Linked DNA regions of Bremerella alba. The protein of the gene in region 1 interacts with the protein of each later gene in a pairwise test. Links are inferred from orthologs where the notes say so. Each region holds a gene or a part of one and is shown in the gene's direction. Other genes may lie near its edges.

The links. Proteins that work in one complex are often made in the same cells at the same time.
Region 2: the proteins of HOV93_RS25055 (region 1) and acpP interact in binary tests that used the Escherichia coli proteins (3 or more experiments, as listed by UniProt). The link is inferred for Bremerella alba from one-to-one orthologs.
Region 3: the proteins of HOV93_RS25055 (region 1) and secA interact in binary tests that used the Escherichia coli proteins (3 or more experiments, as listed by UniProt). The link is inferred for Bremerella alba from one-to-one orthologs.

Annotation. Positions count from the first base shown.
Region 1 is NZ_JABRWO010000023.1:23,549-27,445, reverse strand. What follows is about bases 255-3,242. They hold HOV93_RS25055 (acyl-CoA thioesterase), read left to right. Parts: upstream 255-1,549; coding sequence 1,550-1,936; downstream 1,937-3,242. Other genes in these bases: HOV93_RS25045 (hypothetical protein), read left to right, coding at 2,762-3,242; HOV93_RS25050 (phosphopantothenoylcysteine decarboxylase domain-containing protein), read right to left, coding at 1,922-2,551; HOV93_RS25060 (acetolactate synthase), read right to left, coding at 914-1,405; HOV93_RS25065 (ABC transporter ATP-binding protein), read right to left, coding at 255-738. Outside these bases: more of HOV93_RS25065, read right to left, coding at 1-254; more of HOV93_RS25045, read left to right, coding at 3,243-3,664; HOV93_RS25040 (right-handed parallel beta-helix repeat-containing protein), read left to right, coding at 3,762-3,897.
Region 2 is NZ_JABRWO010000008.1:154,260-157,974, reverse strand. What follows is about bases 599-3,404. They hold acpP (acyl carrier protein), read left to right. Parts: upstream 599-1,786; coding sequence 1,787-2,023; downstream 2,024-3,404. Other genes in these bases: fabF (beta-ketoacyl-ACP synthase II), read left to right, coding at 2,072-3,313; fabG (3-oxoacyl-[acyl-carrier-protein] reductase), read left to right, coding at 802-1,572; fabD (ACP S-malonyltransferase), read left to right, coding at 599-748. Outside these bases: more of fabD, read left to right, coding at 1-598; HOV93_RS14855 (hypothetical protein), read left to right, coding at 3,454-3,715. UniProt on the Escherichia coli protein: Carrier of the growing fatty acid chain in fatty acid biosynthesis.
Region 3 is NZ_JABRWO010000010.1:169,581-174,736, reverse strand. The notes cover bases 599-4,845. They hold secA (preprotein translocase subunit SecA), read left to right. Parts: upstream 599-937; coding sequence 938-4,645; downstream 4,646-4,845. Other genes in these bases: HOV93_RS17920 (3-deoxy-D-manno-octulosonic acid transferase), read left to right, coding at 4,719-4,845. In the rest of the region: HOV93_RS17930 (MBL fold metallo-hydrolase), read right to left, coding at 1-403; more of HOV93_RS17920, read left to right, coding at 4,846-5,156. UniProt on the Escherichia coli protein: Required for protein export, interacts with the SecYEG preprotein conducting channel.

The DNA of each region.
Region 1 (3,897 bases):
TCCATCCGGCTCGCCAATCAGATGAAAGAACAATTCTTCCAGATCAGGTTGGTCATACTGAACGCGTAGCTGATCGATGGTGCCTTCGGCGAGGATCTTTCCCCGGTTCATGATGGCAACCTTGTCGCACAGTTTCTCGACTTCCCGCATGATATGCGACGAAAAGATGATGCACTTGCCTTGGTCGCGAAGCTCCGAAATCAGCTGAACCAAAGCACGCGCCACGAAAACATCAAGCCCCAGTGTCGGTTCGTCGAAAATCAAAACCGGCGGATCATGCACAAGCGCCCGGGCAATCGAAACCTTTTGCTTCATGCCGGTCGACATCTTCGCGCCTAGCACATCACGAATCTCGCGCATACCCAGACGATGGAACAGCTCTTCCATCCGGTCGTGCAATTCGTGGTCCGGCATGCCGTATAGCTTGCCGAAGTATTCCACCATCTCCCAGGCCGTCATCCGGTCGTACACTGCCGTGTTGGCAGACATGAAGCCGATTTTATGTCGCACCAAAGCGGGCTCAGTCGTGACATCGTACCCGGCGATTTTTACCGTACCGGAGGTGGGCTCGAGAACCGTACTCAGAATGCGAAGCGCCGTCGTCTTACCGGCTCCGTTAGGGCCTAGCAGACCGAAAATCTCGCCAGGCATCGCAAAGAAGCTGACATGATCCACTGCCGTAAACTTACCGAGTTGGAAATCGTCGTACGACTTGACGAGATCACGAACGTGAATCATGCGGCTGCCAGTGCCCGATGGCGAGTGAGGGGTTCGGATAACTTCCGTGTGAACTTGCAGTCAAATTCTATCGGACAAAGCCGTATCGATGGCACCCCGTCAGAAGGTTCGCCATCGAGAAGAGCAGTTCTCGGACCTGATAGCACGATTTTAACGGTTTTTTCGCAGACCAAGTCTAATCATCGAACTTCAAATCATCCTCAGTCAGGACCTTGAAGTTGCGTGAAAGCAGCGTATCCATCGCAATATCGGCGTTATCGACCATCAATGCGACCGCAGCCCGATTATTCGGCGTGTAGAGCAGCGGATAGGCCTGCACGATATTCACTTCCGATTGCAGCAGCGCCGTGCAAACCCGAAGTAGGGGCTGCTTTTGGGCAGGCAATTCGACCCCGATCAGGTCAGACTCGATCAGCGCCAAACCAGCTCGCTCCAGGATCTCGCGTCCCCCTTCGGGGTCGCTGAGCAGGAAACGAACAAAACAGCATTCGGTCGCGTCGTTAATGGAAAGAGCAACAATCCGTACGTTGCTCCCTTCAAAGCGGCGCACAATCTCAAGCAATTGCCCGACGCGGTTTTCCAAAAAGACGGTGAACTGGCGAAGCGAGGGATAGTCGCGACCTCGCATGGTGCTGTAACTGGTACCGGAGCCGGCTCCCGTACTCATAGTGCCCCAATCATGCTAAAACGAAATTGGCAGTTAATAAACGCAACTATAAAATAGGCTTAGGGTTCGGTCAATCTTTGCCCCAACAAGTGGGGAGTATAAACCGGGCCTTTTCGCCTAGATCGTCCCAGAAAACCTTTCCCTATGCTATCTGAATACACCGCAGAAGTCCGCGTCCGTTACCAGGAAACGGACGCCCAAGGCCGCGTTCACCACGCCAATTACATCACCTATTTCGAGCTGGCACGGACCGAAATGTTGCGAGCCGGCGGATTTAATTACAAACGCATGGAAGCCGACGGCTTGTTGCTCGTGGTCCGCGACGTCGAGTGCCGCTATCACTTGCCTGCCGAGTTCGACGACTTGCTGCACGTCACGGTAAAAGCAGTGAAAGCGAAGGGAGCCCGGATCGAGCTGGCTTACGAGATTCGCTGCGAAGATAACCTCGTCGTCGAAGGCAAGACACTTCTGGCATGTATTACGCGGGAAGGAAAACCGACACGCATTCCCGATGTGCTACGCCTGGATTAGCCGCTCGCCCACGATTTGCATGATCTGCGAGGCGACATCCGGCTTGCTCCCCTGCAATGTGGCGACCACGCTGCCATCTTTGGCCAGAACCTCGACGTGGTTTTCTTCGCTGTTCATCGCCTCAGGCCCATTCAAGATCATCAGGTCGCAGCTCTTCTTTTCGAGCTTGGTAAGGGCCCGGAACCGGCGATCCTCGGTCTCTAAGGCAAATCCAACCACCCAGCGATCTTTCTTATCGGCCCCGAGCGTCGCCACAACGTCTGGCGTTTCAATCAGCTGCAAGACGAGCGGTTGTCCCGTTTTCGCGATCTTTTGTCCCTGCACGAACTCGGGCCGGTAGTCGCACGGAGCGGCCACGCCGATCAGTCCGTCGCAGTGTTCGAACTGCTGCTGGGCGACGGTCAACATTTCGTCGGTGGTATCTACCCAGTGGACCGTTGCCTGGCTGGGATAGGTAATCGAAACCGGGCCAGAAACAATGACCACCTCGTGCCCGGCAGCCACGGCGGCTTCGGCTAAGCTACATCCCATCCGGCCGCTAGAAGCGTTGGTCAGGTAACGAACAGGATCGATGTATTGTCGGGTCGGTCCCGAGGTCAAAAGAATGCGGGCCATGAAGCTATACGTAGGGGAAAAAGGGATCAGAATCCCACCCATCGTACTGAGAACTGCCAGCGATGCTACCAGGGCAAGCGGCTACCGCCGGGGAACTCACCTTGACCCAGCGAACGGCGCTTCGTAATGTTTCCCCGCTCGGGATCCTACCAGGTGGCTGCGCGTCATCAGGTAGGGCATGCGCGACCCCACTGGCCGAGGACTTTTCGCATGGTAAAAACGCTGGCTCTCAGCCTGATCGTAGCGATCGTGGCCCTGCCGCTGCTTGCCAGACGCGTCCAGGCCGAGGGGTTACTTTCGTCGGCAGCCAGCGAAAGCCGGACCGACGATCCCGATCCGCCCCGTAACGAAGAACCTAAACGCCGAGCCCGCCATCATCACGACGACTGCGATGATGACGTCGAATCGGCCGCAGGTGAACTCCTGGGGATCCTGCTGTTTTATGGGACGATCGCCACCGTCGATGCGATGGTTCCCGACAAGCGAACGGTCCGCGGCGTGAACGAGTCGGGGCAGGAAATCACGTACACGATTTATGGCCCGCCGGGGTATTTTTCGGATTACCCCTATCAGCACGAGTTCGGATACATGCTGATGGGAGACGAGTGGGTCAGCATTGGTAAGACGACATCGATTCGTGGATCGGTTGAGTATGGCACGGACTTCAGCGACCTATCGCGAGTCGGTACCAAACTGCTTGTCGAGGGAACCAGTCGCTGGGGCATCGACATCCAGTGGGACGAGTACTTCGAGAACATCCCCTCCGGCGGAACAGATCAACTGACACTCGGCGATTTGAACTTTACGTTCAGAGCGCCGCAAGGATATCACAGCCAGTTTCGTTTCGGGCTGGGAACGAACTTACTGGAAGATCGAAATGGTTCCGAGTTCGGAATCAATTTCACAACAGGCTACGACGTTTATCTCGGCAAGCCATGGATATGGTCGACCGAGATGGACCTTGGCAAAGTGGGATCGGCGGATCTGTTTCGGATTCGCTCGACCCTAGGCGCACAATGGAAACGGGCCGAAGTGTTCGCGGGGTATCAGTACACCAACTTAGAGGGGATTGAGTTGGATGGATTTGTCTCGGGGATGCGTTTTTGGTTTTAAGTGCGGTTTCCCTGTGGAAATCACACGACAAGCACGGCATGATGGGGCGTGTAAATCTACACCGGTTTTGACGATTACATCGATTGAGTGGACATCCATGCGTTTTTTCGCATTCGCCCTAGCTTTGATTCTTCTGAACTCGACCGCACGCGGTGCGGAAATTTACGTGGACAATGTTCGCGGCGACGATCGCAATCGGGGCAATTCCCTGGAATACTCCGAAGGGGTAAGCG
Region 2 (3,715 bases), on another replicon or contig:
AAAGCTCGACTCGACGGTTCATAGCCAGCCGGCACTCTTTGTCACCAGCATTGCGGCATTGGCGCAACTACGCGATCAATCCCCGGACGTACTGCTTTCCGCAGAGGCCACCGCAGGGTTGAGCCTGGGCGAATACACGGCCATGGTCTTCGCTGGAGTCATGGAGTTTGAAGACGCCCTGAAGGTCGTCCAGATACGCGGAGAAGCGATGCAAGCTGCCTCCGACGCCACCCCCAGCGGCATGGTCAGCATTCTAGGTCTCGAGCAAGACGCCATCGAGAAAATCTGCGACGAGGCCCGCGGGGACGGAATTCTACAGATCGCCAATCTGCTTTGCCCCGGCAATATAGTCGTTTCTGGCACCAACGATGCCTGCGAACGAGCCGCCGAAGTGGCCGAGAAGAGCGGGGCGATGAAGGTTATTCCTTTGCCAGTGGCCGGTGCATTCCACACGGAAATCATGCGACCAGCGGTCGACAAGCTGACCGCCGCGCTGACAAATGTCACACTCAAAAGCCCAAAACTCCCGGTTATTTCCAACGTCGACGCTCAGCCGCACGACAACGTGGAAGAAATTCGCTCGCTTCTACAACAACAGGTCTGCTCCCAAGTTCGCTGGGAACAGTCGATGCGACACCTACTCGATCAAGGCTTCGACGAGTTTTACGAAATCGGTGCTGGCAAAGTGCTTCGCGGCCTGATGAAGCGGATCAATCGCAAAATTGCATTCACCAGCGTAGAAGCCTGAGCCTCTTAGCGACCACTAACTCTTTTGAATCAAACAGATTAGGCAATTCCCCCATGAGCGACGCTGATCGAAACGCACTTCCCGTTGACCTAACTGGCAAGATCGCCATCGTGACTGGCGCCTCGCAAGGGATTGGTCAGCAAATCGCCATTGGCCTGGGCAAACGCGGCGCTAAGGTCGCCTGTGTTGCCCGCAGTGCCGACAAGCTGGCCGAGACGGTCACAGCGATCAAGGAAGCCGGCGGCGAGGCCGAAGCGTTCCCGTGCGACGTGACGTCGCGAGAGAGCGTCGAGCAGATGATCGACAAGGTCGCCGAAGACTGGGAAAAGATTGATATTCTGGTAAATAACGCCGGCGTTACCCGCGACAACTTGCTTCCTCGCATGACCGACGAAGAATGGGATACCGTCATCAACACAAACCTGCGAGGCATGTTCCTATTTAGCCGAGCTGCGTCGAAGTTCATGATGCGAGCACGTTTCGGTCGCATTATCAACATCAGTAGCGTCTCCGGCATCATGGGTAACCCTGGCCAGACGAACTACTCGGCATCAAAAGCGGGTATGATTGGCTTTACTCGCAGCTTGAGCCGCGAATTGGCTGGTCGCAAGGTCACCATCAACGCCATCTGCCCAGGCTTTATCGAATCGGACATGACCAAAGCGTTAGGCCCTGCGGTCGAAGACGAAGTCAAAAAACGCATACCAGCCAAGCGGATGGGCAAGCCAGAAGAGATCGCCGATGCGGTTCTTTTCCTGGCCAGCGATCACGCAGCCTACGTTACCGGTCAGGTTCTGACGGTCGACGGCGGCATGACTGGCTAGCATGAATTGGAAACGCCTTAGTGACATTGACTTAGACCCTCGATTTTTTCTAAGAGCGTGTTTCCTGAAAATTAAGATGGATAAGGTGGTCTCCACCTTGACCCGTTTTACTTGGGTCATCTATCTTGTTGAGCTTGAAACTTCATAAAAAACCAACTTAAGTCACCATAGAAGACCGAGCTTTCGGTCTCTTGCCCAAAACGGAGGACACGTCGTGTCGGTAGAAGAGCGTGTAATAGAGATTGTTGCTAGCCAACTAGGTGTTGATAAAGAAAAAGTTTCCCGCGACAGTTCATTCGTGAACGATCTGGGAGCCGACTCGCTGGACATGGTCGAGTTGGTCATGGAACTGGAAGAAGAATTTGATATCGACATTCCAGAAGATTCCGCCGATAAGATCGAGACCGTCGGTCAAGCGATCGATTATCTGGAAGAAGCCAAGAACTCCTAGTCGGCCGAATTCTTCCTTCCTGCTTGTACTCCTAGCGTTCATAAAATCATGAAGCGTCGCGTTGTCGTTACCGGAATGGGGATTGTCTCCTCCCTTAGCTGCCAACTAGATCAGTTTTGGTCCAAGTTGATTGCAGGGGAGAGCGGCGTCCACGAAATTAAGATCCTGGATCATTCCCGATTCAAGGTAAAGTTTGCCGCCGACGTGCATGACTGGGCACCGGACGAGTACATCGACTCGAAGGAACAAAAACGTCTAGACCGTTTCTCTCAGTTTGGAATGGTCGCGGGAATCGACGCCGTCAATCAATCAGGCCTCGATTTCTCACAAGAGGATTCTTACCGCTGCGGCGTGATCCTCGGTTCTGGCGTGGGCGGCATTGCCACCATTGAAGAGCAAACCGAGAAGCTCCTGACCAAGGGCGCCGATCGCGTCTCGCCGATGACCATTCCGCGCCTGATGCTTAACGCTGCCGGCGGGAACATCTCGATCCGCTATGGAATGCGAGGCCCCAACTACACCGTCGCAACAGCATGTGCCAGTGCCACCAATGCCCTGGGCGATGCCCTCAAAGCGATTCAATACGATGAAGCGGACGTCATGATTTCTGGTGGTACCGAAGCTGGTATCACGCCTATGGGGATCAGCGCCTTCTCCAACATGAAGGCCCTTTCCTTCCGCAACGACGATCCCCAAAAGGCGAGCCGCCCGTTCGATCTCGATCGTGACGGTTTCGTCATGGCCGAAGGTGCCGGCGTTCTCGTCTTGGAAGAACTCGAGCACGCCAAGGCCCGCGGCGCGAACATCCTGGGCGAAATCGTTGGCTTTGGGTGCAGCGGCGACGGAGGCCATATCACCTCGCCTGACCCAGAAGGTCGCGGGGCGGCCCGAGCAATGCAAAACGCACTGAACGACGCCCAACTGTCGCCTGAGAAAATTGATTACATAAATGCTCACGGCACCAGCACGCCTCCAGGCGACAAAGCCGAGACGACTGCCATCAAGACCGTCTACGGCGACCATGCCTACAAACTGGCCGTCTCCAGCACCAAGAGTTCGCTGGGGCATTCGCTAGGTGCCAGTGGCGGCATCGAGGCGATTACTTGCTTGAAGGTCATCCAGGAAGGTATTATCCCGCCGACCATCAACCTGGAAAAGCCAGACCCGGCCTGCGATCTCGACTACACGCCTAACGAAGCTAAAAACCGCAAGGTTAGCTACGCGATGAGCAATAGCTTTGGCTTCGGCGGCCACAATGCCTGCGTCATTGTGAAAGAATACGCCGAGTAGTCTTCACTGCCTGTACCACAAACTCAGCCGATGGAAATCCTTGCGTTTTTCCTCTGCTTGGGGAATGATCGGTAATAGGAAACCTTGCTTCTGGCCAATCGCAGGGTTTGTTTCTTTCCATTACCGAGAAATTCGCGAGTATGATTCGCATTACCTGTCCTTGCTGCGGTGTCGGTATCAATGCCGAAGAGCGTCTGATCGGCCAGACGCTCCGCTGCCCGAAATGCTTGAGCACAACCCAAGTCGTTCGCCCCAAGAGCGACGACGACGATCTCGCTCCGGTGATTGAGCCCAACTATGAAACCAGGGCCTACGACGAAGATAAACCGCAGCCGACCGACTGCCCCAAGTGCGGCAAGGTAATTCCCGCTCAGCAATATCTGTGCAAGGGATGCGGCTGGC
Region 3 (5,156 bases), on another replicon or contig:
CCCCAAGCACCTCGAACGGATCTAACCCAATCTCTTGCATGTCGAGAGCTGGCCGCGAACCGATGTGGGTTTGAGCCTCGGTACTGAAAGCGTAGTCGTACACCCTGCGGATCTTGGCGTCGACGTTGGGCTCGCAGTAGATGGGCACCGCTTGGCCGAGATAGAATTGAAACAGCCGAACGTCGTCGAGCCCGAACAAGTGATCGGCATGACTGTGCGTAAACGCGACGGCATGGACGATGCCGATTCCGTTGGCCAATAGCTGTGTCCGTAAGTCTGGTGGCGTGTCGATCAGCAGATTTCCCTCCGGCAAGCCGAAGATAACGCTGCACCGCGTTCGCTTATTCTTAGGATTGGTGCTTTGGCAGACATCGCAGCCGCAGCCCACCACCGGCACCCCCATCGAGGTACCTGTTCCCAGAAAGAGAAGTCGTCCGCGAATGTCTCGCGTGACGATATTCTTCTTGACTGGCTTAGACGGGGGGGACTGGCTCATTCTTGCTCTTTCGGGTATCTGTTCCTGGCCTGAGAATCGCAAATGGCGGCAGCCGATGCAACCCCTTCAGCCGATCACCAGCAATTCGCTCGTAACCTCTTAGTAGGAAAATGCTTCTAACAGGCTGAAGCGTGGCAAGGGCGCTGACTTAGGGCCCACTCCGACCTAACTTGCCAGCCGACTAGCGACGACATCGTGAGAATCTTCACAGAATCTACGCTAGCTGGGCAAGGGAAACGGTCTTAATATCGAATACCTTGATAGCAAAACTGGCGATCGGTGCATGCTCAAGCGCGGTTGACCCCCTTGAGTAATCCCTATAATCTACGAGATGGGAAGGGTTTGCGCGCACGCTTAAGTTGTGGCGGTGTCTACAAATAAGGTATTGTTTCGCCGCAACTAGTGCTTTTGATACGCCCCTACCCCAGGTGATATTCAGCGATGGAGAAACTGGAACAGATTTGGGAAAAGATCAGCCTCTTTTGTGGCGGTCTTTTAAGCGGCTTTGAACGACTGATCACGTCGATGTTCGGTTCGTCTAACGCCCGCTATATCAAAAAGATGCAGGGCCTCGTTGACGCAATCAACGAGCTGGAACCGAAGTACGAAGCGATCACCGACGACGAACTTCGCGACCAAACCCGTCTCTTTAAGCAACGACTGGCCTCTGGCGAAACGCTGGACGACATCTTAGTCGAGGCGTTTGCTGTGGGTCGTGAAGCCGGCAAACGCTTTCTCGGCATGCGGCATTACGACGTCCAGCTGATCGGGGGTATTGTCTTGCACCGCGGGAACGTCGCGGAAATGGTCACCGGTGAAGGTAAAACCCTCGTAGCTACGCTGCCCGCTTACCTGAATGCTATCGAAGGCAAAGGGGTCTACGTCATTACGGTGAACGATTACCTCGCCCGTCGTGACATGGAATGGATGGCTCCGCTCTATCGAGGACTCGGCCTGACCGTCAATGCGATTCAAAACGACATGTCTGTCCGCGAACGCCAACAGGCCTATAGCTGCGACATCACCTACGGAACCAACAACGAATTTGGCTTTGATTACCTTCGCGACAACATGCGCCCTGCCGCACGCGGAGACGAGCGTTTCCCGAAGGATTATCAACAGTCGCAAGGCCGTCTCAACTACGCGATCATTGACGAAGTCGACAATATTCTGATCGACGAAGCCCGGACTCCGCTGATCATCAGTGGCCCTGCCAATGTAAGTAAAGACAAGTACGGCGACGCGGACCGAATCGCCCGAACGCTGAAGAAAGAACAGCACTTCGTCGTCAACGAAAAAGACCGCACGACCAACCTGACTGAAGATGGTGTGCGGGAAGCGGAACGCTTGGCCGGTGTCGAAAGTTTCTACACTTCCGGCAACATGGAATGGCCGCACTTGATCGACAACTCTCTGCGTGCCCATTACCTGTACCAGTTAGACGTCGACTATGTGGTGGAAGACGGCAAGATCGTGATCATCGATGTTCACACCGGCCGTAAAATGGAAGGCCGTCAGTGGAGCGACGGCATGCACCAGGCTGTCGAAGCGAAGGAAGGGGTCAAGATCAAGGAAGAGACCCAGACCTTGGCGACAGTCACGCTGCAAAACTTCTTCAAGCTATTCGACAAGCTGTCTGGGATGACCGGTACGGCCATGACCGAGGCAGGCGAATTGTGGAAGATCTACGAGCTGGATGTGATCGCCATTCCCACCAACCGGGCCATGCAGCGAATCATGTACACCGACGTGATCTTCATGACCGAAAACGAGAAGTACGAAGCGGTCGCCGACGAGATCGAACGGACCATCAAGTGGGACGTCGTCACCTTTAAGAACGGGGACGAACTATGGGGTGAAATCCTCAAAGAACATGAGGATTCGATTGAAATCCACCCCAAGGGGCAAAAACAGCCCACCAAGATCGAACGCGCCAAGATCAAAGCCATACAGTACAAAGGCCGCCCCGTCCTGGTTGGTACCGTCAGCATCGAAAAGAGCGAACGCCTATCGCGATTGCTCGACAAACGCGGTATCAAGCACGATCTATTGAACGCCAAGCAGCACAAGCGCGAAGCCGATATTGTCGCCCAGGCAGGCCGCATCGGTGCGGTCACCATCGCTACCAACATGGCCGGTCGCGGTACCGACATTATCATGGGGGGCAACCCCGAGACGATGGCCTGGGCTCAGCTTCAACACAAGTACCAAACGCGGCTGGATGTCCCACAGGAAGAGTGGGAGCAGTTGGTTGAAGAGATCCAGCAGCGTGAGCAAATGAAGGTGATGGGCAAGAAGGTTAAGGAACTGGGCGGCCTGCACGTGATCGGTACCGAGCGGCACGAGTCCCGCCGTATCGACCTTCAGCTGCGTGGTCGCTGTGGTCGACAAGGTGACCCAGGTAGCTCGCGATTCTTTCTATCGCTCGAAGACGACCTGATGCGAATCTACTTCGGAGACTGGGCTCGTAACTTCATCCAACGGATGCCAGCGGCCATGAGGCCCCAGCCAGGCGACGCGATCGAAAGCAAGATGATCATGCGTCGCATCGAAGGTGCCCAAAAGAAACGAGAAGAACAAAACTTCGAGGCCCGTAAGAATCTGCTCGAATACGACGAAGTCATGGACGAGCAGCGAAAACGAGTTTACGGCTTCCGCCAGCAAATTCTAGAAGGTGGCGACAGCCGCGATCTGATCATGGACATGGTCAGTGAGCAGATCGACTACCACGTGCGGATGTTCCTGGAAAAAGACTTTGGCATCGAAACGTTTGCCAAATGGGCCGGCAGCGAACTATCGTGCGAATTGAACACGCGCGATCTCCGCGGTCTGGATTTCCCCTCGGCAGAAATGTATGCCAAAGACATGGCCGAGAGAGCCGCCGCATCGAACATTATGGCTTCGATCGACGAAAATCTGCCCGATAGCGAAGACGAAAGCGAATGGAACTGGGGCGCGATGGCCCGCTTCGCCAACGGCATGTGGAAGTTGAATCTGAATGATCGTGATCTGCGAAAAGTCGGCCGCGATCAGGTCGACGAATTCCTGATCACCAAGGCCCGCGAATCGATTGAGAAGGTCGACCTCAGCGAAGGTGAAAAGTTCCTCGACAAAGAGTTTGGCCTCAACACGCTGAACCATTGGTGCAAATACAAGTTCGGCTTCAATGTCGATGTCGAGAAGCTGCAAGAAAAACCAGCGAAGACGGTGATCGACCTGGTCCATGAAAATGCGATCAAAGTCTACGACCAGAAGGAAGCCGAGTACCCGGTCCTTACCGGTCTGTATCGCTTCAGTGACAAGAGCGGTGGCCACGCTCGCTTGAACCGCGATGGCCTCTTGGAATGGGCCGCCAACCGCTTTGAAACACCACTGAACACAGAGGAATTTAAGAGCAAGCAGCGAGAAGATATCCAGCGAATGCTGGTCCCGCTGAGCGAAAAGCACAAGAAGATTGCCCTCGAAAAGATGAAAGTCGTCCACGAAAAGGTCGAACAGCTTTACGCGGACAACTCCGATAGCCAAACCCTCTCGGTTATCAGCGGCGGCAACGGCCAGATGGGATCGCTCAATGCCTGGATCCAGCAGAACATCGAAACTGAAATTCCCGAGGCGGAGTTAGAGCAGTTCGACAAAGCCCAACTGGAATCTCGACTGATCCGTGAAGTCTACGAGCGTTATCGCCCGGAAATGACCCGCATGGAACGCAGCGTCTTGCTGGAACTGATCGATAATGCCTGGAAAGACCACCTCCTGGCGATGGACCACCTCCGCAGCGCGGTCAGCTTTGTCGGCTACGCTCAGGTTGACTCCAAAGTCGAATTCAAACGCGAAGGGATGCGTCTCTTCGAGCAAATGTGGCGCAGCGTTGGCGAACGCGTGACCGACTTGGTTTACAAGATCGAGAACCTGAACGAAGAGTTCGTCAGCTCGACCTGGAAGGAATCGGAAGCTCGCCACGACTCTGCTTCCAGCATGACCGAAATGGCTCGCCAGCAGGAAGAAGCCATTAACAACTCGCAGGGAGACACCGAGGTCACCGCACCAATTCGTAACGTCGGCGAAAAGATCCGCCGTAACGATCCGTGCCCTTGCGGCAGTGGCAAGAAGTACAAGTCCTGCTGCATGAAGCAGGAACAAGCGAACTAGACCCACAAGCTTTTCTCGCGTCCTACGCGGCGCGAGGAAGCTGGCCGCTCATAGTAACTCCGGGACGGATCCCATGTTCACTTGGCTACTCAATTTCGTCTACTTAGCGCTGATCACGGCCCTTTCTCCCTACCTATTGTGGGCCGCGGCGACCAAGGGAAAATACCGCGAAGGCTTCGCCGAAAAGTTCCTCGGACGCGTTCCTCGCCGGCCAGAGGGAGCATCTCAGCATCTTTGGCTGCACGCGGTTAGCGTGGGGGAAGTCAACCTGCTTGCCCCCCTCATAAGAGAGCTACAGCAGACCTATCCCGACGTCACCTTTCATATCACCACCACCACCAAGGCCGGCCACGACTTGGCGAAGACCAAGTACGCCGAACACACCGTCAGTTACGCTCCGCTCGATTTCTCGTGGGCCGTCCAACGCGCCTACCAGAACATCCAGCCCGATGCGGTGCTGCTTGCGGAACTGGAGTTGTGGCCGAACCTAATTCGTTTCGCCAATCATTAC